Regions from separate parts of the Paeniglutamicibacter sp. genome, predicted to be linked through region 3. Evidence: predicted binding sites of a transcription regulator. Region 3 holds the regulator's gene; each other region holds the start of a gene.
The links. Region 3 encodes LexA, which represses DNA repair genes until DNA is damaged. Its sites were predicted from a motif close to TCGAACANNTGTTCGA; they were not measured.

Region 1 (8,012 bases), on a different contig from region 3:
GCCCGGCATGCAGAACCCGTTCCGGCCGACCTTCGGACGGACTCCCCCGGAACTGATCGACCGCAACGACACCTTGGAGGAGTTCGAATACGGTCTCCGCATCCGCTCCGGTGTCCTTGGCTTGCTGACAATCATCACCGGAGCCCGCGGCGTCGGGAAGACCGTCATGCTCAACGAGGCACAGGGGCTGGCGCAGGAGCAGGGCTGGGCCATCATCTCCGAGACTTCCACCGCCGGCTTCCTGGCAAGGATTGCAGACTCCGCAGTCCTCATCGATGAGGAGCTGGGCGACGGCCCACCGCCCCGGAAAATACTTGCCTTCACGGCTGCCGGCTTTGGGGTCACCACACAGCTTCCCCGGGAGCGCCAAGTCGAATTCCGCAATCTCGGGGCAAAGCTCTTGCGTCGCTTGGACGAAAATGGCACCGGGCTGCTGATCACGCTCGATGAAATCCAGGACGCCGACCGCAGTGAATTGCTGCAGCTGGCCGCGGTCATCCAGCACTGGGTGCGGGACGGGCTGCCCATTAGCTTCGTTTGCGCCGGCCTGCCGGCGGCGATCTCCGACATCCTCAACGAAGGCGTGGCGACCTTCCTGCGCAGGGCCGACAAGATCGACCTGCACTCCGTCGAGGTTCGGGATGTCAGGGATTCCTACGCGCGGCAATTCTCGGCTGCAGGGATCCTGCTTCCGGAGGGGTTCCTGGAAGAGGCAGCCGAGGCAACCTTCGGCTACCCGTTCCTCATCCAGCTGATCGGCTACTTCCTGTGGAAGGAAGCCGAAAGGGGCGAGGGTGTGGTTGACCGGGACTCTGCGGACAGGGCCGTTGCGGCAGCCCTTAAGCGAAACATCCGCATGGTTGTCGGCCCGGCCATTTCCAAGGCCTCCGACAGGGACATGGATTACCTCCGGGCGATGTCCCACGACAGCGGCCCGTCCAGTACCGCCGCGGTGGCCCAGCGCATGAAGGCCTCCCTGCAATTGGCCGCCAACTATCGTGCCCGGCTCATTGAGGCCGGGCTGATTGAGCCGGCCGGACGCGGCGAAGTCAGATACTCGATCCCTGGATTGCGGGAGCACCTGCGCAACGGAGACCGCCTCGGCTAACCAGTAGGACCCGGGCGCCATCAGGCGCCCAGGTAGCCGCGGGTGTCCAGGTCCTCGGCGGCCATGCGCCGGGCCAATGACATGCCTGCCTGCGCCACGGCGGGCCTGGCGGCCGCGGACCCGCCGAAGGCCTCGTTGCGCGCCCGGGAGGGGTCGGCCAAATAGCCCGGTGTGGGAAGCGTGGACTTGGCCGAAAGGTCCCAGGCATTCAGCGCCTGCAGGCTGATGCCGCGGGGACCGGTGCGGCGGGTGAGCCCGTGGATCAGCAACAGCCTGGTGGAGAAGAGCAGCGGGCCGCAACGCTGCTGGGCCTCGTGGAAGAACGTGGCATCGACGCAGCCGGTGCCGTCGTCCACCGAAATGAACACGACCCGGCGCCCGCCGCGCATCGGCGGGGTCTGCGTGGCCACCCGCACCCCCGCCACCAAAACCTCGGTGCCGTTGCGCATGCCCAGCAGGTCCTCGGAGCGCGAGACGCCCAGGGAATCCAGCAGCGGCGCGTGGGATTCCATCAGGTGCGCGCTGACGTCGATGGACATCAAATCGAGCTCGGTGCGCACCACCTGATCCAACGGCGTTTGCGCCGCCCCGATGGCCATGTTGGAAAGATCCACATCCCCCAGCGGCAGGGCCAACTGCCCGGGAATCGGCCGATAGCGCTGGGCCAGGGCCTTGGTGGAGCGCGCCCGCAGGTGCTCGACCAAATCGGCGCGGTTCCCGCGCCCGATGCCTGCCTGCAGCGAATCGAAGGCACCCAGAGCGGCAAAGTGGTTCAGCGAGGTGCGGGTGAGCCCGGAGCGGGCCCGCACATCGGCGATCGAGTCATACGGCTGCCCGGCCGCGACCCGGGTGACCTCGCGTTCGGAGACCCCGCGGATCCCGCGCAGCGACAGCCTGATCCCGTAGCGGCCAGGGGGCGCGGCCCCCACGGCCCGCGGCACCACCGGCAGCAGCGCTGGAGGCAGCAGCCCGTCGAGCCCTTCCACCTTGTAGCCCGGCGCGGAGCGGTTGATGTCCAGCGGCAGGATGGCGATGCCCATGCGCCGGGCCTCGGCCACCAGCAGGCGCTTGGGGTACATCCCCGGGTCGTGTTCCCAGATGCCGGCCAGGAAGGCCTCGGGGTGGTGTGCCTTGAGCCAGGCCGAGTGGTAGGTGGGCACGGCGAAGGCAGCCCCGTGGGCCTTGCAGAAACCGAAGGAGCCGAAGGCCGCCAGGGTGTGCCACACCTCGTCGATGACCTCCAGGGAATAGCCGCGCCACAGGGCCCGCGAGCGGAAGAGGCTCTCCACCGCCGGCTCGGCCTTCGGATTGCCCAGCAGCCGGCGGTACACATCGGCCTTGGCCAGCCCGCAGCCTGTCATCACGTGGAAGATCCGCAGCACCTGCTCGTGGAAGACTGTGACCCCGTGGGTCTCGGCGAGCGCCGGTGCCAGATCCGGGTGGGGGTATTTTTCGGGTGCGAAGCCGTGGCGGTTTTCCAGGTAGGGCTTGACCATGTTGGATTTCATGGGTCCGGGGCGGAAGAGGGAGATGTCGATGATGAGGTCGTTGAATTCGCGGGGGGCGAGCTTGCCGATGAGTTCGCGCTGTCCCGGGGATTCGATCTGGAAGCAGCCCAGGGTGTGGGTGGAGCGGATGAGTTCGAAGGTGGGCCCGTCGTCCAGCGGGACCAGGGCGAGGTCGATGGCGCCGTTGGGCAGGATGTAGGCGGGGATCTCTCCCGGTATCCCTCCCCCGTGTCCCCCGGCCTTGGCGACGGCGCCTGCGGTGGGGTGGATGCGTTGGATTTCCTCCAGGGCGTAGGTGATGGCCGATTGCATGCGCACCCCCAGCACGTCGAGCTTGAGCATGCCCATGGGGTCCATGTCGTGTTTGTCGAATTGGCTCATGGGCAGTGTCAGCCCGCTGGGTTCCACGGGGGTGCGGTCCAGCAGGTGCGCGTCGGAGAGGATGACCCCGCAGGGGTGCATGGAGATGTGACGGGGCAGCCTGTCGAGGCGTTCGGTGAGGTCCACGAGCAGGTCGAGCTGTTTTTCGGTGCCGAGTCGGTCGGCGAAGGGGGCGAGTTCTGGTTTTTCCTCCAGGGCGTCGCGGAAGGATGAGGCGGAGAAGCGCCAGAGTTGTTTGGCGATCGTATCGATGTCTTCCTCCTCCATGCCCAGGGCCTGGCCGGCGTCGCGCACGGCTCCCCTGGCGCGGTAGCCGTTTTGCATGCTCATGAGGCTGACGCGTTCGGAGCCGAAGCGGTCGAAGATCTTTTGGTAGATGTTATGGCGTTGGGCGGATTCGACGTCGATGTCGATGTCGGGCAGGGTGGCGCGGTCGCGGGAGAGGAAGCGTTCGAAGAGCAGGTCGTGGGCCAGGGGGTTTACCTGGCTGATGCCGATGAGGTAGTTGACCAGGGAGGAGGCTCCTGACCCCCGGGCGGCGGAGCGCACTCCCATCCCCGTGATCATGGAGCTGACTTCGGCGACGGTGAGGAAGTAGGGGGCGAAGCCGAGGTCGGAGATGGTGGAGAGTTCCGCCTGAAGACGCTCGCGCATCAGGGGGTTGGTGGCCTCATCGGGGAGCAGCCGGGTGATGCCCGCCTCGGCGCGGGCGGCGAGTTCGGTGTCGGGTTCGGCGGTGATGCCGATGATGTGTGCCTCGGGGACCACGGGGATTCCCCACCCCGTGTCGGTGACAGGGTCGATCCGTGCCCAGTCGGCGAGCGCGGCGGTGTGGCGCAGCAGGGTGGCTGCCAGTGCGGAATCGGAGGCGTTGCGGGCGATTTCGGCGGCGAGGTGGTGCATGTGCCCGGCGGGCTTGAGCCAGCCCTGCCCGTTGGGTTGGATGTCGTGGAGGGTTTCCAGGGAGCTCAGTGCCCGTGCCGAGTCCAGGACGTCTGCGGTGGCCGCCCCGTCGGGGTCCGCGTACCGCACGGCGTTGGTGAGGACGGGGGCGATGTCCATGGAGGCGGCGCAGCGCAGCATGCGGATGGCGTGGGCGGTGCTGAGCCTGTCCCCGGGATTGTTCAGGTGGGTGGCGATCTCCACCCGCAGCGCCTCGGGCCCCAGCAGGGTGCGCCAGGTGCGCAGCGCGGCGCGTGCCTGGGGGTAGTGGCGGTGCCCTGTGGCCAGGCCGATGTCGGAGCCCGGCCCCAGCAGGATGGTGAGCAGCGCTTCCCCCTGCGGACCCAGTGCATGGGTGGCCAGGTCCTCCCGGGTGATGCCGACATGCCCCTTGGGCACCCCTGAAGCGGTGGCCCTCTGGTGTGCAGCGGTAACCAGGTGGCAGAGGGCCGCATATCCGGCGCCGTTGGCGTGCCCCTTGGCCAGGGCGACGATGCGTCCCGCCGTGCGCATGGGCCGGGGTTTGCCGTGGGTGGCAAGTGGCGGTGCGGGTTCCAGGATGGCCAGGTCCACCCCGAGGATGGGGTCGATTCCGTTCTCGATGCAGGCCTTGAGGTGCTTGACGCTTCCGTAGAGTCCGTCGCGGTCGGTAATGGCAAGGGCGTCGGCCCCGTCGGCGAGCGCCGCGGCGACCAGGTTCTCGGGCCAGGAGACCCCGTAGTGTGCGCTGAAGGCCGAGGCGACGTGCAGGTGGGTGAAGCCCATGGCCGCATCCCCCCTGTCTTCCGCTTCCCGCTCCCCCCTGATTCATGCGTCCCGGCGGGTGCCGGGGCGTGGTTTCGGGCCCAGGTGCCCGGTTGGCGCCGTGTCCGGTGGAGGGATAACACCATCATATTAGAACATATGTTCGATTCAAGCCCTTTGGGCTGCCCCCTCTCCCACTCGGTACTGACAGGCAACCGGATCCCGTCGCTGACCAGCGGCGGGATCCGGTCCGGTGAGAATGCCCACCTTCCCGGGCGGCTAGATCCCCTCGATGGCCCCGAGCCTGTCGAGGGCCACCAGGTAGGCCTCGGAATAGCTGGGGAATTGCGGCACCCCATCGCGCAGGACCTCCAGCGGGATCGCACCCCGGATGGCCATGGACGCCTGGTGGATCCATTCGCTGGCCTGCGGGGCGATGGCCCAGGCCCCGACCATGACCCGCCGGTGCCGATCCACCAGGATGCCCAGGTCCCCGCGCGGGTCCTGTTCGTAGGTCCAGGGCCGGGAGATGGCCTCGGGCAGGTTGACCTGGATGGACACCGCGTCGATCCCGCGCCCCTCGGCCTGTTCACGGGTGAGGCCCACGGCGGCGATTTCCGGGCTGGCGAACACCACGCGCGGAATCCCGTCATAGCTCGCGCTCCTGTCCCTGCCCAGGATGCAGTCGGCGACGATGCGTCCCTGGTACTTGGCCACGTGGGTGAAGGGCATGATCCCGGTGACGTCCCCGATGGCCCAGAGCCCCTCAGCCGCCCAGCAGTGCTCGTCCACCCGCACGTTGCCGCGTCCATCGAGTGTCGCCCCGGCCCGCGCCACATCCAGGCCCTCGGTGCGCGGGGTTCGTCCGGTGGCGAAGATGACTGCGTCGACCGCGACTTCCCCGCCTTCGCGCAGCTTCAGGATGCTGGCTCCGTCCTCCCCGCGCCGCCCGCCGGCCACGGCGCTGCCGGCAAGCACCGTGACCCCGCGGTCGCGCAGGTAGTTTTCGGCGAGCGCCGAGACCTCGGGCTCCTCGCGACCCAGCAGCCGGGCGCTTCGATTCAGCACCGTGACCTCGACCCCGAACCCGGATAGGAAGAAGGCAGCCTCCAGCGCCACGGCGCTTCCGCCCACGATGGCCACCGATTTGGGCAGCGTGTCGAGCGTATAGACCTCGCGGCTGGTCCAGGCGGTGATGTCTTCAACCCCCGGGAAGTCGGGGACCACGGGAGTGGTTCCGGTGGCGATGATGATGTGGTGCGCCAGGTACTCATTCCCATTGGCCACCACGTGCCCGGGGCCGGCGATGGCAGCTTTCCCGCGCACCACCGTTGCCCCGCGCTTGGCGTATCCGTCGGCCTGGGCGCTGTCATCGAGGTGCCGGGCCATGTAGTCGCGGTATTCCCGGGCCTTCTCCCAGTCCAGGATGCTCGGCGAGGCTCCCGCGGTGCCGGCGGCCTCGATATTCACCTCGGGGCCGCGCAGGATTGTCTTGGAGGGAATGCAGGCCCAGTAGGCACATTCCCCTCCAATGAGTTCGGACTCGAAGACAACGACCTTCTTGCCGGCGATCAGCAGCCGATCGGCTGCGACCTCGCCACCGGGGCCCATGCCGATGATTGCCGCGTCGAATACTTCTTCCATCAGGGGACTCCCGTGTTCGCGTTCCTTGCGGCCATCATCCAGGCACCTGCCCCCAGCCTTGCACCTCGCCTCGCCAACGACCAGAGTCCACGGCAGCACACCCTGTGGCCGGCGCAGGGGTTTTGCGCCCCGCGCCCTCGCGCTAGGCGCTCTCCCGATAGGCCTCGGGCATGCGGATGATGCGCCAACGGCCGGTCTCGACCTGGCGGGAAACCTCGAAGGTGCGCAGCGGACCCACCCCGGCGAGCTTGACCTGCAATTGCCAGACCTCGTAGTCCACGAGCCCCGGGCCGCGCCCGCGTTCGGCGCGCAGCTCCTCGGTCCACCACTTGCGCCGCTCAAACCAGCGCACCGGCTCGGCCGCCAGCTTGTATTCCCGACCCTGCCAACGCAGGCGAATCGGCACCCCCGCCGGCGTGCAGTCAACTTCGATCGACTGGGTAAAGATTCCCATTCGCTCGCCACCTTCCCGTCGCACGAACATGCCCGTCGCCATCCCGCCCCCGAGGAGGCGCGCTGCGGCTGCGGGCAATACCCGTGCACTCAACCATTTTATTAGAAACTTTGTTCTATACCAAGCGAGATTAGAACGCATGTACGACGGTTTGTTGTTTCGGTGCCCTGTTGCCGGGCTCTCACGTGGGCCTATGCTGGGCTTCATGACCCCAAACATGCCCCCTGCCATCACCGCACTCACCCTTGGCGTCCGCGACGTCCAGCGCTCACGCGACTTCTACGTCACGGGGCTGGGCTTCCGCGAAATCAACTACACCCCCGGGGAGATCCTGTTCGTCCAGGCCGGATACGGGCTGATGCTCGCACTGTGGAATGTCGAATCAATGCCCGGCGAATACGGGCAGGTCGGGCATGGCCCGCTGGCCCCGCCGCTATCCCTGGGACACAACACCGCAAGCGTCGAGGAAGTCAACGAGCTCTACGCGAGGGCCCTTGCCGCCGGTGCGACCTCGATCGGCGCGCCAACCCTCCGGGAGTGGGGAGGCACCAGCGCCTGCGTGGCCGACCCCGACGGCTTCCGCTGGGACTTTGTGCACAACCCGTCCTTCACCATCGACGACGACGGAACCGTCACCGGTGTCTAGCCGGCGCCGGCGCACCTTTGCCACCGAGAAACCCGGCCGCCGGTGGGACTCTCCGGCCTGCCGATCCGCCGCATCACCTAACATTCGCTTGCCCTCGCCGACCCGTGGCCCCACACCCTCCCGCCGGTGCGCCAGCTCCTCGACAAGGGCATGGGCTTTACACCTACCTGGAAGGCAATTAAAAAGGTGTGCAGGGCATCTGGCCCTGCACACCCGGAAAGCAACCGGCGGTTACTGTTCCGATTCGCCCTCTGTCCGGTCCGGGTCGAGGTCCGCCGGCAATGCCCCGCCTTCGCCTTTCCACTTGGAAAGCTGTTTCTCGCTCACCATCCGTTCGTCGGTGTTGGGTGTCAGGTTGTTCTCAAACTCTTCATTTTCCGCTGGGTTCGGGGTTTCTGCACTCATGTGGCCCACGCTATCGCCTTTCGTCGGTTTTTGGCAGCACCCGGTTTCCTACATGGCATGTTCCCGTGGACGAACGGGGCGGGGGCGTCAGTCCATCTTCGCCAGTCGCGACTTGAAGACCATGTAGATCCCGTAGCATCCCAGCCCGATGCCGATGAAGACCAGCGCATAGATTCCGAA
Region 2 (8,012 bases), on a different contig from region 3:
TGCCCCCGCGGTGACCGCGGCGCCGATGCCCACCGTTGTGCCTCCAGTGCATCTTGTCGTCGCGAAGAAGCAGGTTGCCCCGCGAACGCAAACCGCCACGACCATTCGAACGACCGCGAACTTGAACCTGCGGCAGAGTCCCGGCACCCATTTCACGTCGCTGGCCGTACTCGCGAAGGGAACCGCGGTCACCAGGACCGGCAAGGCCTGCGGTGTTTGGTGGGAGGTGAAGGCCGGTTCGCGGACCGGGTGGGTGAGTTCCGTCTATCTGGCGAAGGCCGCCGGCAAGGCGCCGGCGCCCCGGACGGTTGCGACCCATCGAACGAGTGTGAATCTGAACCTGCGGCAGAGTCCCGGCACCCATCACAAATCGCTGGTTCTTCTCGCGAAGGGAACCGCGGTCAGTAGGACAGGCAAGGCCAGCGGTGTTTGGTGGGAGGTGAAGGCCGGTTCGCGGACAGGGTGGGTGAGCTCCAACTACTTGACGAAGTCCAGTGGCACCGCGCCCGCGCCCACCTCGGTTGCTACCCATCGAACAAATGCGAACTTGAACCTGCGGCAGAACGCCGGCACCCATTTCAAGTCGCTGGCCGTTCTCCAGAAAGGCACAGCTGTCGCCAGGACGGGCAAGGCCAGTGGTGTCTGGTGGGAGGTGAAGGCCGGTTCGCGGACCGGGTGGGTGAGTTCCAACTATTTGACGAAGGCCGCCAGCCAGGCACCCGAATCCAATCCGGTCGCCGGCGCCAACCGCTGGGTGGACGGCACCCAGGCGATTTACGCCAAGGCCTCGTTGTCCTCCAACCGCCTTGCGGTGCAAACCGGCGGAACCAAGGTCAGGCTGATCAAGGGCGCCGGAAACTGGTCCTACATTGACACGCCGACAGGACAGGGCTGGATCCCCACTTCGTCGCTGGCCACCACCGAGCCGAGCAGCAATTCCACCTCATATCGGTGGACCGCCTACGCCGCCAACGTCCGTACCGGCCCCTCAACCTCCTTCAGCACCCTGGGGGTCGTCCCCGCGAACCAAAAAATGTCCTTCCTGAAGACCTCCGAGGGATGGTCGCAGGTCAAGACCTCGAAGGGAACGGGCTGGATCAAGAACACGCTGCTCACCAGCGTCGAGTACCGGGCGCCGCAGGAGCTGCGGCCCATGACCCGGTTAATGATCAGGGACGTGCGAGACCGTTTCGGATCAAGCATCAGCAGCGTAGGAGGCTCGCGCGCCGGCTCCATCGGGCACAGCTCGGGGCTGGCCGCGGACTTCATGATCAAGGACTATTCCTCGGCCGCCGGCATCGAGGCCGGTGACCGGATTGCCCAGTACCTGGTGGAAAACCACGAACGGCTGGGGATCAGCTACCTGATCTGGCGGGATGAGCTGTGGCTGGCCGAGGACGGCCAGTGGGGACCGTATTCAACCGGCGGCTGGGGCAAGCACCTGGAATCCTCTCGCGGATGGAACGCGACCACGATGCACATGGACCACATCCACGCGGAGATCTCTGCCTCCCGGGCAAACAAATAGTTTGGCGCATGATGGTTGACCTTGGCCTTGACCCTGGGGCAAGGAAAAGCCTGGCTTCATGAACCACGAAAAGCTGCTGGGCATCGGCGCCTTCGCCGAGGCGACCACGCTCTCGCCCAAGGCTCCGCGGCACAAGCGCAGCAGCCGACTGGCGGGGGAAGCTGTGCCAACGCAGGGATCGTCGTAGCTGCGACCGCCTTCCCCTCGATCCCGGCGACGGGCGACCAAGTGTCAGGCTGGGTCGAGGAGGCCGGTTCCAGCAGGGTGGGACCACCGCATGAAATATGGCAAGTGCTTCCCTGGGTCGAGGAACCGGCGAACCGGCGAAAATGACGGTTGCCGGGCCCCGCACATCATTGGTGGTTTCTTTCTGGTCCTGCCTGCTGAACCATGGGCGCCCGGTGGGCTGGAACGGCCCTCGCCGTGATGGCGGCAACCGCGGAACTTCGGGGGCTGGGCCGTCAGCGACGGCGGCCGCTGGTAGGCTTGGCATCGAATCTATGTTCTAGGAAAGGTGGCGGTCGTGTTCGGAATGGATTTGCCGCAGCCACCGTCTCCTGATTCCCAAGGGCCCGTTGGTGCTGTTGAAGCCATGGGGTTCCCGTCCCCCGCCAGGGACTACTACAACGGCGGAATTGACTTGAACCGGCTGCTGATTCGCGATCGGACCTCCACTTTTCTCATGCGTGTTTCCGGCAACTCGATGGCATCGTCCGGGATCGGCCACGGGGACGAGGTCATTGTGGACCGGGCCCTGGCTCCGCGTGACGGGTCGGTGGTCATTGCCATCCAGGAGGGGGAGCTGGTCATCCGCCGGCTGGTGGAGCACCGGGGCTCCATGGTCCTGGCCAGTGACGAGCAACCGGTCGAGGAGGCCGAAGCCGTGGCCGAGGAAACCTCCATCTGGGGTGTCGTCACGCGATGCCTGCACCATGTCTAGTACGCGGAAGTGCACCTGATGCAGGATTTTGCAGTGCTGCGGCCAACCCTGGAACGAAAAATGCCGCACTGGATGACTCCGGTCATCGACATCAGGGGGAGCGCCACATGGAGCCAAAACAAGAACGGGACGATAGCGCCGAACTGCCCATCGCCGTTCGAGCCAGCGCATCCTGGAAGCGGCGGCGCCACTGGCCCAAGACCCGCTACCGGAGCGTCCAGCACGATGCACGTTTCGCCGATGGTCGGGAAGAGCAGGGCGTCAGGATCGACGCGGTGCTTCAAGGATGGCGCTACCCCGCCGACCCGTGGTGCGTGCGCGACGGCGCCGAGAAGGAATGCCCGGAGGAAGGAATCGGGCCGTGGGTGGACTATCCCTATGGGCGCCCGCTCTGACCCGGGGTCCCCGAAGGGCTCAATCGAGGACACCTTGGCCAGGAGTGCAGTAACCGATCTGTGTCGGCACAGTGGTGATGGTGGACCGGCGCAACCGCATCCATAGAGTGAAGGAACGCCCATGAAGAACCCGACAAGCACCGCGGTGCTCGGGCGCTGCGTCCCGACGCAACGATGGAGGGCATCGTGAGTGACCGTATTGCCTTGGTGGACGTGAACAACTTCTACGTTTCCTGCGAGCGTGCCTTCGACCCGAAACTCGTTGGCAGGCCCGTTGTCGTCCTTTCCAACAACGACGGTTGCGTTGTCGCGCGCTCGCAGGAGGCCAAGGACCTGGGGATCACGACCGGAGCCCCCTTCTTCCAGGTCAAGCAGTTCATCCAAAGCCATGGCATGGCCGTACGCTCGAGCAACTACGAACTGTATGGGGACATGAGCGCCCGGGTCATGGAGGTGCTCTCGCGGTTCGGCACCTGGCAAGAGGTCTACTCCATTGACGAGTCCTTCCTCGGTGTCCAAGGCAATCCGGACCAGCTCGGAGAGCTTGCCACACGCATCCGCACGGCCGTTGGGCGAGGTGTCGGAGTGCCGGTCTGCGTGGGTGTGGCACCGACCAAGACCCTGGCGAAGTTCGCGAACCACGTGGCCAAGCACAATGCGCACCTGGGTGGCGTGTGTTCCATGGACTCCATGGACCCGAGCCTGGTTGAGCAAATCCAATCACGCGTCCCGGTCACCGACCTGTGGGGAGTCGGTGCCCGCACCGGTACGAAACTGGCCGGGATGGGTATCGCCAGCATTGCGGACCTCAAGGCAGCTGACGTCACCGAGATCCGCAAGAAGTTCTCCGTCGTCCTTCAACGCACCGTGTTGGAACTCAACGGAACGCCGTGTATTCCCCACAACGAGGAACGCGCCGACAAGCAACAAATCATGTATTCGCGGTCCTTTTCCAGCCCCGTGACCACCATTGAGGACATGGTCGAGGTCATGTCGATCTACGCCCAGCGTGGTGCGGCCAGGCTGATGTCCGACGGGCTCTGGGCCACGCTGCTCACTGTCACCGCAGGCACGAGTCGCTTCGCCGGAGGGGAAGCCTCGTTCCCCTCGGTGACGCTCAAACTGCCCTCGCCGACCCAGGACCCGATCCTGCTCACCCGACTGGCCGTCGGCGCCATGCGTGAAATCATGCGACCCGGCGCTTCGTACGTACGCGGCGGGGTCGTGCTCTCCGGGTTGCAGCCGGAACCCGGGCAAGCCGCTTTCGGAATCTTCGAGGAAGACATCGCCGTCAAGCATGTCGGTGACGTGCTGGGCGCCGTCAAGGCAAAATTCGGGAACAAATCCATTGGACTTGGCTCCGGGGGACTGGCGGTTGAACCGGGATGGTCAATGAAAAGGGAATACTCGTCGCCCAAATTCACCACGGACTGGGCAGAAATCCCGGTGGTGAAGGCCTAATCCTGGTGGTCATGCACGAAGGAGCAAACTTCCTCCGGGCAACCTTGCCAGGTCTTGGAAAAGAACGCCACGATTTCGAGCCCGCGCTCAAAGCGATACTTCTGTGCGGGCCCACCGTTCACGGCGCTCGCCGACCGACGGATGGCCATGAGGAAGAACTCGCAAACAGACTCGTAGTTCCACAGGTCCATGGCCGCGTCGACGACTTCGTCGTGCGTCATCCATTCCCGGTCTTCAACCACGGCCTCAGCAAAGTCGAGCACAATTTTCCGGTCCATGTCATGATGCTGCCCGCAATCACACCATTCAATGCCGCGGGAAGGCATCTGCCAGACATCGGGCACCAGCTCGGTATCAAAGGGTTCTTGCGGGGACCGCCGGCGGGCTTCGCCCGCCGGCGGCGTGCCCTCGGCGTGGGTGGTTCTTAGGAGTGTGCTCGGTGCCATCGGTTCCTCCTCGAAGTGTCCTGTGCCCAGCATAGGCTTGCCCGTCGATACCTTCGCGTTGGACAGAGGAAACTGCGCCAAACAATGGAAAGAACTTTTCATGAAAAAGTTCCGGCCCGGATCTGCATTGCGACCTCTCAGCGCGCCGGCATCGAGGGCGACGAGTGTCTCTTCACGATTTGTGAGTTCAAATGCCCCGTCCTGCCTTTTTTCTGGCACGCTGAAGATGTTGGAGAAAAGAGGCTGCGCACCATGAGCAATTCACGAGCAACAATTTCCCTGCGCCGCAGGATACTCCCGTTGGTGTTCCTGCCCGCCTTGGTTTTGGCTGGTTGCGCCCCGACCCCTGCCCCCACACCGACAAGCACCCCCGGCAATTCGACTACCGGGAGCACCTCGTCCCCTTCCGGCCCGGCACAAGCGGCGGTCCCAAGCTCAAGCACGAGTCAGGCAACATCGCCGGCGCCTGGAACCCCACACACTCCCGCACCGGCTCAAGGCGCCGCCGAAAAGACGCTGGCTGCCATGAGCCTGAAGGAAAGAATCGGACAGGTCCTCATGGTGGGCATCCCGGCCACCGGCAGCAGCTCGGCCGACCGGTCGGTCATGGCTGACCACGAGCTGGGGAACTTTTTCCTCAAGGGCAGAAGCAGCGCCGGGACCGAGGCCACGGCGGCAGCGGTCGAGCGGGTCGAATCAACCATCTCCAAGTCACTGTCCGTGGACGTTGACCCATTCGTGGCCACCGACCAGGAAGGCGGTTCCGTCCAGGTCCTGAAGGGCAGCGGTTTCTCATCCCTGCCGGCAGCCCTGACCCAGGGCGGTTGGGCCGCCGGGACGCTGCGCGAAAGGGCCGCCGACTGGGGCAAGGAACTGGCCAGGGCAGGGATCAACGTCAACCTGGCCCCGGTGGCCGACACCGTCCCCTCGGCCTCCTTCGCTCCCTCCAACGGGCCCATCGGCCACTGGAAACGGGAATACGGGTACGACCCCCAAACCGTCTCGGCGGCTTCCCGGGCCTTTTCCGCCGGAATGCTGACGGCGGGTGTTGACCCGGTCATCAAGCATTTCCCGGGACTCGGACGCGTCACCAAGAACACCGACACCGCAAAGAACGTCACCGACGCCAAGACCACCCGGAAGGACGCCTACCTCAAGCCCTTCAGCGACGGCATCGCCGCGGGCAACGACTGGGTGATGGTCTCGAACGCCTATTACTCCAAGATCGACGCCAAGAACATTGCCCCGTTTTCCTCGACCATCATGCGCGGAATGCTGCGCGAAGACCTCGGATTCAACGGAATCATCGTCTCGGACGACTTGTGCGACGCCGCGCAGCTTGCACCCTGGGGCCATGACACCCGGGCCCTGCGCTTCTTTGAGGCCGGGGGAACCATGATGCTATGCGTCGACGCCGGAAAGATGCCGGCCATCGCCAGTGCGTTGCATGCCAAGGCGAGCAAGGACCCTGCCTTTGCCAGCATCATCGACTCCGCTGCACTGCACGTGCTCCGGGTCAAGGACCGGCGCTAGAGACGCGGCAAGCGGCAAGCCGGACCCGGGACAGGGGTCCTCAGCGGGGGGGAGCCCAGCAATGACAGAAGTACGGACTCCGGACTGAAATCCGTCTGGCCGGGGCAAATGACAGCGGCACCGGCACCGGTGGCCAGCGACGTGAAGACGGCACCGCGGTAGCCGGGACCCGCCCCTCCGTGGCCCCAGAGGCGCAGCCCGGGGTCGATCATGACCCCGGCGCCGTAACGCGGTTCGCGCCAGGGTGCCTGCGCCTCCACGGGAACCGAGTCCATGAACGCCGCGCGGGTGGCGGCCGAGAGCGTCGAGGGGAACAACGGGTTGGAATCCGAGAAGAGGTCCCCGAAGCACAACAAGTCCGCAGGAGTGGAGAACGCCGCCCCGGCGGGCCCGGCCCACAGGGTCGAGTATCCGGAGGGCGTTATCGAGGTTTCGGGTTCCGGATAGCGGGTCGATGCCATGTCGGCGGGCTCGAAGATCTCCCGATGCAGGTACTGGCCCAGGGACATTGCTGTGACTTCTTCCAGCATGGCGCCAAGGTACCAATATCCGGTGTTGCTGTAGGCAAAGGTGCCCGGCATGCCAGGGTTGCTGGCGGCGGCAATCGCCTCCAGGTCCCAGGGCTCACCGGGGTCCTCCATGACGGCCTGCAGGTATTGAGGGTGTGCGGTGTAGTTGCCCAGTCCCGCGGTGTGCGTGAGCACCTGGGCAATCGTGCAGCCCGTGGGGGCGCCGGGCAGGCGCGAAGCCAGGGGGTCCGCGAGCGTGAGCAGCCCGGCATCGACGGCACGCAGGATGCCGGCGGCGACGAACATCTTGGTCACGCTGAAGACCGGCAACGGTTCCGCCGGACCGGAAACGTGCATCCGCGCCCCGGCCCCGGGTCCGCGGTAGGCGGCCACCGAACCCGCAGGAAGCTGCCGGAGAAGGGCCGCAAAGGCCAACGCGTCATCCATGGGTCCGAGCCTAGACCCGCGGGCCGCCGGCACCCGGAAAAGGCGCGGCCCGGGGTGGACGGTGAAAAGAATTCCACCGACCAAACCCCGGGCCGCGCCTTTGGTGCCGATTGTTCACTCGGCCCCGTTCTTACCTGCTAGTTGCGCACCTCCACATCCACCACCTGGGCGCGGTTGCCCGAGGCGTTGTGCAGGTGCAGGAACAGTGCCTTGGCCTCCGTGGTCGCCGAGGCGACGGTGGCGGTCAGCTTGTTCTTGTCCAGGTCGGCAAACACGGTTCCGGCACCGGCGAAGGACAATTCCGGGGCGATCGCATTGAAGTCGATCCAATCGGTCTCATCCACCGGAGCCAGGGCCCCGGATTCGTCGGAGTTGTAGAAGGAGTACGTGCTCACGCGGTAGGAGATCGGGGCGCTGGACCCCTCCAGGCCCAGGGCCGCCAGTGACACCGGGAAGCTTGCCACGTTGGTGTCGAAGGTGTTGGAGTCCACGTCGCCGGTCAGGCCGTTGAGCAGTTGCAGGTCGACCTGTTCGAAGGACTGCAGGCTGTAGGTGGCCACCAGGTCGGCATCCAGCTCGTCGACGTAGGTGTTGAAGGTGACGAAGTCCGGCACCCCGTCGCCCGTGGTGTCGATCTCGATGTCGACCTCGGTGGCGCCGGCCAGGTGGGCCCAGTTGCCCCAGGTGCTGACACCGAAGTTGAGCAGGCCGTCGGCCGCGCCTGCGGTGGGGGCGGTGGATGCGGCACCGACG
Region 3 (8,012 bases):
TGCGACAGGCACCGCGGGATCGGCGCCGACGGATTGATTCGGGCGGTGCCCTCCAAGACCCTGGCCGAGGGCCGGGAAGTCCTGGAATCGAGTCCCGAGGCCTACTGGTTCATGGACTACCGCAACGGCGACGGATCGATCTCGGAGATGTGCGGCAACGGGGTACGCGTCTTCATGCATTTCCTGTTGAGTGAAAAACTGGTGGAACTTCCGGTGGGCTCCCGGCTGCCCATTGGCACGCGCGCCGGGGTGAAAATCGTGACGCGCCTTGAAGACGGCTACGCCGTGGACATGGGCCCGTGGGAATTTATTTTTGAGCAGGCAGCCACGCAGAACGGGCTTGATTCGAGGGTGGCAACCGCCGGACTGGACAACGCCCGCGGCGCCCTGAGCATCTCCATGGGCAACCCCCACACCGTCGTGGCCCTGGCCAACGCCGCTGAATTGGAGAACCTGGAACTCTTTGCAATCCCCGATGTCCAGCCACTGCCCCCACACGGAACAAACGTCGAATACGTCCTGGCCGCAGACCCCGTCGTCCACGAAGGGGTTGGGTCGTTGCGCATGCGAGTGCACGAACGCGGTGTGGGGGAGACCCTGTCATGCGGCACCGGGGCCTGCGCCGCTGCAGCAGCCACCCGCCACTGGGCCCAGGCCCAGGACACCCTCAGCTGGAAGGTGCAGGTGCCCGGAGGCGAACTGGGCATCGAGTTCACCCCAGGTGCCACGGGACGGGAACATGTGGTGCTCAGCGGCCCCGCGGTCCTGGTGTCCCGGGGCGAGATCTCCGCGATCTGAAAACGATGGCCGGATTCCCTGGAGGGGAATCCGGCCATCGGCGTAGTAGGGGCTAGGAAGCCTCGGGGCGTGCGATTTTCAGGATGCGGAAGGCCTTGTCCGTCGAGACCCGTTCGATGCTCCAGTCTTCCGGCAAGACGGTTCCCAGCCACTTCTGCAGCGAGTCCGCACCGAGGTTCTTCTGAACCACCAGCCAGGCAATCCCGCCCGGGGCAAGTCGCGGCAGCCACAGCAGCAGAAGCTCGTGCAGGGCTTCCTTGCCGATCCGGATCGGCGGATTGGACCAGATGGTGTTGTACTGCAGTTCCGGGTCGATTGCCTCCGGAAGCGCAACGACCACGTTCTTCAATCCCAGGGTCGCGGCATTGTCACGGGTCAGGGAGAGGCTTCGCTCATTCACATCAACCCCGTAGACCGTCGCCTTGGGGGAGGCCATGGCCATCGAGAGTGCGATTGGTCCCCAACCGCAGCCGATGTCCAGGAGGTTTCCGCCGGCTGAAGGGTCCGGAACACCGTCCAGAAGAATGGCGGTTCCCTTGTCGATCCTGTCCGGGCTGAAGATGCCGCCGGAGCTTTGCACCTTGTGCACGGCGCCACGCAACTTGACGCTGATGTGGCGCCGCTTCTCTGGGGTGGAAGGCTGGGCGCTGAAATAATGTTCCGGGCTCATGTTGGCAGGTTAACCGCCCGGGGGTGGCAAACCCAAACCCGGAGCCCGTTTTCGGGCCACAATTAGGTGTGAGATGCCTCAATGCGCACGGCCGGGCCAAGTGATAGAGTTTTCCGTATGACTTACCTGTAAGACGCACCGAGCGCACAATCGACCGCGGGCCCTTCCCCGAGCGAGCCCTTGGCTCCTTGGCTGGAAGTCGACCCCTGCCGGGTCTGTGGGTGTTGCGCCGAAGAGTCATTTCCTCCGCAGCGGACCTTCGAAAACCACCGACGTTTTCCAAAAAAGGTTCCCCGTCGCGGCATCCCGCCCCGGGATCGACATGGCCCCCGCCGCGTACGCGCTGCCCGGCAACCAGGAAATCGCCATCGAGGCCCATACGATCCCTGCGCTTCATGGACACCAAATTTGGGGGCGTCCCGCATGCACCCGGCGCCCCAGGCAAGGAGCAAACGATGCATCCATCCAACGAACACGGACACCCCGGCAATCAATCCACACACAAGGACGCTTCTGTGGGTGCGGGGCACTATTCTGGAATACAGCAAACTAAGGGGAACATGACCAATCCACAGCCTTCCGGCCCGCAGGACAACGACATGGACGAGGCCCAGATCCAGGCAGCCATCGAACGGATCCTCGCCAGCGACAAGGCCGCCGCCAGCAAGAGCACCCACTTTGGCGCTCCGGCGGACGAGGGAGTCCTTTCCGGACGCGCCCAGGCCCTGAGCAAGCTCACCGGCGAGCATTCGTCCACCGACGGTGACCAGCAGGAGTTGGCCGAACGCCGCGCCCTGAAGCGCGGTGCGAGCCTCTCCACCGAACTCGAGGACGTCACCGAGGTCGAATACCGCCAGCTGCGCCTCGAGCGCGTCGTGCTGGCCGGCATCTGGAACGAGGGGACCGCCCAGGACGCGGAAAACTCGTTGCGTGAGCTGGCCGCCCTGGCCGAAACCGCTGGCTCGGAAGTGCTCGACGGAATGGTGCAACGCCGCGCGAAGCCCGATCCCGGCACGTACCTGGGATCGGGCAAGGCCATGGAACTGCGCGAAATCGTCGCCGCCACCGGGGCCGACACCGTCATCATCGACACCGAGCTGGCACCGTCGCAGCGCCGTGCCCTAGAAGACGTCGTCAAGGTCAAGGTCATTGACCGCACGGCATTGATCCTGGACATCTTTGCCCAGCACGCCAAGAGCCACGAGGGCCGCGCCCAGGTGGAGCTGGCCCAGCTCGAATACCTCCTGCCGCGCCTGCGTGGCTGGGGCGACTCGATGTCCCGCCAGGCAGGTGGCCGCGTGGGTGCCGCCGGCGGCGGCATCGGCTCCCGCGGCCCCGGTGAAACGAAGATTGAACTGGACCGCCGTCGCATTCGCGACCGCATGGCAAAGCTCCGCAAGGAGATCAAGGGAATGCTCCCGGCCCGCGAGGCCAAGCGCGCGAACCGCAAGCGCAACGCGGTGCCGTCGGTGGCCATCGTCGGGTACACCAACGCCGGCAAGTCCTCGCTGCTCAACCGGCTCACCGACGCCGGGGTCCTGGTCGAAAACGCACTGTTCGCGACCCTGGATCCCACGGTCCGCCAGGCCGAGACCCGCGATGGGCTGAACTACACGCTCGTGGACACGGTCGGCTTCGTCAAGTCGCTGCCCACCCAATTGATCGAGGCCTTCCGCTCCACGCTGGAGGAAGTGGCCGACTCCGACCTGATCCTGCACGTTGTCGACGCGGCGCACCCGGACCCTGAAGGCCAGATCCAGGCCGTGCGCGAGGTGCTCAACGAGGTGGACGCGCGGAACATCCCGGAGCTCATGGTCTTGAACAAGGCGGATGTTGCAGACCCGTTCGTGGTCGAGCGCCTGCGCCAGCGCGAGCCGAACCACGTCATCGTCTCGGCACGCACCGGCGAAGGCATTGCCGAACTGCTCGAAAAGATCAGCGCCGCAATCCCGAGGCCCAATGTCCAACTAGAATTGATGATTCCCTATGATCGAGGCGACGTGGTCAACAAGCTCCACGGCGCCGAGGCCGAGATCCTGGCCGTCGAACACACCGAAACGGGAACCCGCATGATGGTGAAGGTCCGCGAAAGCATGGCCGCAGAAGTGGAGCAATTTAGTATTCATGGCTGAGGAATCAGACGTCATCGCCCTATTGGACGAAGCAGTGTCCAGCATGGGCGGACAAAGCCGACCGGGCCAACACGAAATGACACGCCAAGTCGTGCGGGCCATGGAAACCGGTGAACACCTGCTGGTGCAGGCGGGAACCGGAACCGGCAAATCCATGGCCTACCTGGTTCCCGCGCTGGCCCACGCGCTGGAATCGGAGAAGCCCGTGGTGATTTCCACCGCAACGCTGGCGCTCCAGGCGCAGATCGTCGGCCGCGACGTGCCCCGCCTGCTGAGCTCGCTGAAGGACAAGTTGCCGCGCGAAATGGACGTGGCCCTGGTCAAGGGCCGCTCCAACTACGTGTGCCAATACAAGCTCGGCGGGGGATACCCGGACGACGACGAAGGCGCATTGTTTTCGCTGGAATCCGGCACCCCCATGGTCGGCGGGTCCTCCGAGGGCCCCGGCTCGGCACTGGGCCAGGAAGTGGTGCGCCTGCGGCAATGGGCCGAACGCACCGACACCGGCGACCGCGACGACATCACGCCCGGGGTCAGCGACAAGGCCTGGCGCCAGGTCTCGGTCAGCGCGATGGACTGCCTGGGTGCCCAAAAATGCCCCATGGCCTCCGACTGCTTCAGCGAGCTGGCCCGCGCCCGCGCGGCCAGCGCCGACGTCGTGATCACCAACCACGCCATGCTGGCCGTCTCGGCCTTCGAGGGCCTGGCAGTGCTGCCTGACTTCGACACCGTCATCATTGACGAGGCCCACGAACTGCAGGACCGGGTGACCAGCTCGGTGACCCGGCCCCTGTCGGTCAACATGGTCCAGACCGCTGCCTCGGCCGCCCGCAAGCACTGCTCGGTGAGCGTGGACTCGCTGAACCAGGGAGCCAAGGCCTTGCAGCGTGCCCTGGAGGGCGTCCCCACCGGACTCATGGCCCGTGGGTTGAACGAGGACCAGGAGGCCGCACTGAACCAGATCGCCGAGGCCGCGCGCGTGGTCCTTTCCGACTCCAAGCCCGAAGCCAACGCGCCCGCCGATGGCGGACGCCAGATGGCCCGCTCGCAGGTCATGTACCTGGTGGAGCAGTGCACCAAGATGCTTGAAATGACCGAGGAGCGCGAGGTGATCTGGGCTTCGCGGCCCGGCCACTTCAGCCCGGGGGAGGGCTATGTCCAGCCCGACGAGTCGAGCCAGCCGACCTTGATGGTTGCACCGCTCTCGGTGGCGGGAAAGCTCAGGGAGGGTCTCTTCGACGGCCGCACCGTCATCCTCACCAGCGCGACCCTGGCCATCGGCGCCGCCTTTGAGCCGGTTGCGGGTTCCCTGGGACTGGTGGGTGACGGCGCACCGACCTGGAACGGCGTCGACGTGGGCAGTCCCTTCGACTATCCCAAGCAGGGCATCCTGTACGTTGCCAAGCACCTGCCAAAGCCCGGGCGCCAGATGTCCCAGGAGACGCTTTCCGAAATCGAGGACCTGATCAAGGCCTCCGGCGGCGGAGCCTTGGCGCTGTTCACCTCGCGCCGTGCGGCCGAGGAAGCCGCCGAGATCCTGCGCGCACGCCTGGATATTCCCATCCTGTGCCAGGGCGAGTCCAGCATGAAGGCCCTGGTCGACCAGTTCTCGGCCGAGCCCGATACGTGCCTGTTTGGCACCATGACGCTGTGGCAGGGCGTGGATGTGCCCGGCAACGCCTGCCGGCTGGTCATCATCGACAAGATCCCGTTCCCCAGGCCGGATGATCCGCTCTCCTCGGCACGCAGCCGGGATGTCGCGAAGCACGGCGGAAACGGTTTCATGGCCGTGGCAGCAAGCCACGCCGCGGTGCGACTGGCCCAGGGCGCGGGCCGCTTGATCCGTTCGGTCAATGACAAGGGTGTTGTTGCGGTGCTGGATTCGCGCCTGGCCACCGAACGCTATGGCACCTTCCTGCGGGCCTCCCTGCCGCCCTTGTGGGCAACGCCGAACAAGGCCACCGTCATTGCCGCGCTCGAAAGGCTCAGCGAGGGCTGAGCCCCGTCGCCTGGCCCGTCCCGCTTACGGTCGATGGGCAAGGGACGGAAAAACCCGTGTGGGGCCGATGACTGATCGGCACCACACGGGTTTTGGGATGAGCTGTGGCTGCGGGCCTAGATGGAACGCATGACCGATACGACCTTGCCCATGACGGTTGCGGCGTCACCAAGGATCGGTTCGTATCGGGAGTTCTGCGGCAGCAGCCAGGTGTGACCGTCGCGCTGGCGGAAGGTCTTGACCGTGGCTTCGTCCTCGAGCAACGCCGCGACGATGTCGCCGTTGTTGGCCGTCGGCTGGCGCCTCACGACAACCCAGTCTCCGTCACAAATGGCGGCATCGATCATGGAGTCGCCGCTGACCTTTAGCATGAAGAGCTCGCCGTGGCCCACCAGTTGGCGCGGCAGGGCGAAAACGTCCTCGATCGCCTGGTCGGCCAGGATCGGCCCGCCGGCGGCAATGCGCCCGACCAGGGGAACCATGGCGGTGTCTGCGGAGGTCGTCAGCTCCGAGACGTTCATGCCGTTGGCTGCCTTGAGCTCCGACTGCCCCTCGACCACCTCGAGCTTCGCGTCGCTCTTGAGCTGCAGTGGGAGCAGGATTTCCATCGCCCGCGGGCGGCGCGGGTCGCGCCGGATGTAGCCAAGCTTCTCGAGCTGGCTGAGCTGGTGGGTCACGCTCGAGAGGCTGGCAAGTCCCACGGCGTCCCCGATTTCCCGCATCGACGGCGGGTACCCGTTGCTGCTCACGGAGCGCTGGATGGTTTCCAGGACCTTCTTCTGACGGATGGTCAGGCTCTTCGCGTCGCGTCGAGGGGTTCGTTGTTCGGTCGTCATTGTCAATGCCTCATCCCGATCGTCGCCGGTTGCCCGCGCGTGCCGCAAATTGTCGGTGCGGGTTGATGTAGTGAATACATCGCCCCACAACCACCATCCTAGTAGACAAAGTCACTGCTTTCAAAGATTTGTTCGAACAGATCTGGACACGTGTCGTCGAAAAGTGCTAGAAATAAGATACGCACTACGAACACATGTTCGAAAGGTGCGTTCGAATAATCGTCGCATGTTCGATCGCGGGCCACCAGGCCCCGGTCGCCAAGCGAATTCAGAGGAAAGGCAAAGACGTGGCAAACACTGCTTTCTCGGCCCCGCTCCACCTTGTAACATCCAACGACTACCTGCCCGAGCTGCAGCCATCGCTGGCGCCCCTGCGGCTCACCCGCCGCGGAAAGTTCGTGCTGATCGGGCTGCCCATCTTCGTGGTGAGTGCCGCGGTACTCATGCTCCTGGGCCTGTTCCTCTCCCCGGCCAACGCATCGGCCGAGGTCCCGCTGGGCGTCAACGCCGTCAGCGTCACGGTCATCGAGGGCGACACCTTGTGGGGGATTGCCCGCGAATTCGCTCCGCAGCTCGAGCCCCGCGAAGCTGTTCGCCAGATCGGCGACCTCAACAACCTCAGCAGCTCGGTGCTGAACCCCGGAGCGGAACTCTTCGTTCCCATCGGTAGCTAGGGCACCACCCCGGCACCGTCCGCTGACACCGTCCGCCGGCGCCAATTCGACTCATTGCGAACCGATTATTACCCTGGGCACCGGCGAAGATTCTCGGGCCCACCGGCCCCCGCCGTAGACTTGACTTGTGAATGAACGGCTAAATCGCCTGGCAAATCTGCCCCTGCGAGAAAATCTTCAAGGTCTCGAACCCTACGGCGCACCCCAAATTGACGTCCCGATTCAATTGAACGTCAATGAAAACACCCACCCGCTACCAGCGGAAGTACATCGCGCCATAGTCGAAGAAGTCTCCGCGGCAGCCGTGGGACTGAACCGTTACCCCGACCGCGAATTTACCGAACTGCGCGAACGGCTTGCGGCATTCCTTGGCCACGGCCTGGGCTCCGACAACATCTGGGCAGCCAACGGCTCGAATGAGGTCCTCCAGCAAATCCTGCAGGCCTTCGGCGGACCTGGCCGCTCCGTCATGAGCTTCCCGCCCACCTACTCGATGTACCCGCTGCTGGCCTCCGGAACCGACACCACCTATGTTGCGGGTGTGCGGTCGGCGGACTACGGGCTTTCGGCAGCCGACGCCGCGGCGCAGGTGCGCGAGGCAGCGCCGAACATCGTGATCCTGTGCTCACCGAACAACCCCACCGGCACCGCCCTGGGCCTGGATGTCGTCGAAGCCGTCTACGAGGCGGGCAAGGCCAGCAACGCCATCGTGATCGTCGACGAAGCGTATGCGGAATTTGCCCACACCGGGACGCTCTCGGCACTTTCCCTGTTGCCCGGCCGCGAGCGCCTCATCGTTTCGCGGACCATGTCCAAGGCCTTCGCCCTGGCCGGCGCCCGCCTGGGCTACCTTGCCGCGGCCCCGGAAGTCACCGACGCCATCCGCCTGGTTCGCCTGCCCTA

Region 1: a site for LexA is predicted at 4,835-4,850, ahead of ACLQ7E_RS01155 (DNA polymerase III subunit alpha). Genes of this name have one in related genera too.
Region 2: a site for LexA is predicted at 2,021-2,036, ahead of ACLQ7E_RS21610 (LexA family protein). Genes of this name have one in related genera too.

Annotation. Positions count from the first base shown of each region.
Region 1 is NZ_JBKKAP010000010.1:1,029-9,040, reverse strand. Features, by position in the region: gene ACLQ7E_RS01160 (ATP-binding protein) at 1-1,108, shown strand, start outside; gene ACLQ7E_RS01155 (DNA polymerase III subunit alpha) at 1,129-4,704, opposite strand; gene ACLQ7E_RS01150 (dihydrolipoyl dehydrogenase family protein) at 4,963-6,327, opposite strand; gene ACLQ7E_RS01145 (hypothetical protein) at 6,470-6,781, opposite strand; gene ACLQ7E_RS01140 (VOC family protein) at 6,987-7,427, shown strand; gene ACLQ7E_RS01135 (hypothetical protein) at 7,659-7,832, opposite strand; gene ACLQ7E_RS01130 (DUF1206 domain-containing protein) at 7,920-8,012, opposite strand, start outside.
Region 2 is NZ_JBKKAP010000184.1:17,773-25,784, forward strand. Features, by position in the region: gene ACLQ7E_RS21600 (SH3 domain-containing protein) at 1-1,528, shown strand, start outside; gene ACLQ7E_RS21605 (hypothetical protein) at 1,587-1,715, shown strand; gene ACLQ7E_RS21610 (LexA family protein) at 2,061-2,468, shown strand; gene ACLQ7E_RS21615 (hypothetical protein) at 2,576-2,863, shown strand; gene ACLQ7E_RS21620 (Y-family DNA polymerase) at 3,050-4,324, shown strand; gene ACLQ7E_RS21625 (hypothetical protein) at 4,321-4,989, opposite strand; gene ACLQ7E_RS21630 (glycoside hydrolase family 3 N-terminal domain-containing protein) at 5,296-6,303, shown strand; gene ACLQ7E_RS21635 (serine hydrolase domain-containing protein) at 6,300-7,259, opposite strand; gene ACLQ7E_RS21640 (S8 family serine peptidase) at 7,397-8,012, opposite strand, start outside.
Region 3 is NZ_JBKKAP010000141.1:74,359-82,370, forward strand. Features, by position in the region: gene dapF (diaminopimelate epimerase) at 1-798, shown strand, start outside; gene ACLQ7E_RS16390 (class I SAM-dependent methyltransferase) at 851-1,468, opposite strand; gene hflX (GTPase HflX) at 2,029-3,600, shown strand; gene ACLQ7E_RS16400 (ATP-dependent DNA helicase) at 3,593-5,599, shown strand; gene lexA (transcriptional repressor LexA) at 5,716-6,435, opposite strand; gene ACLQ7E_RS16410 (LysM peptidoglycan-binding domain-containing protein) at 6,723-7,109, shown strand; gene ACLQ7E_RS16415 (histidinol-phosphate transaminase) at 7,237-8,012, shown strand, end outside.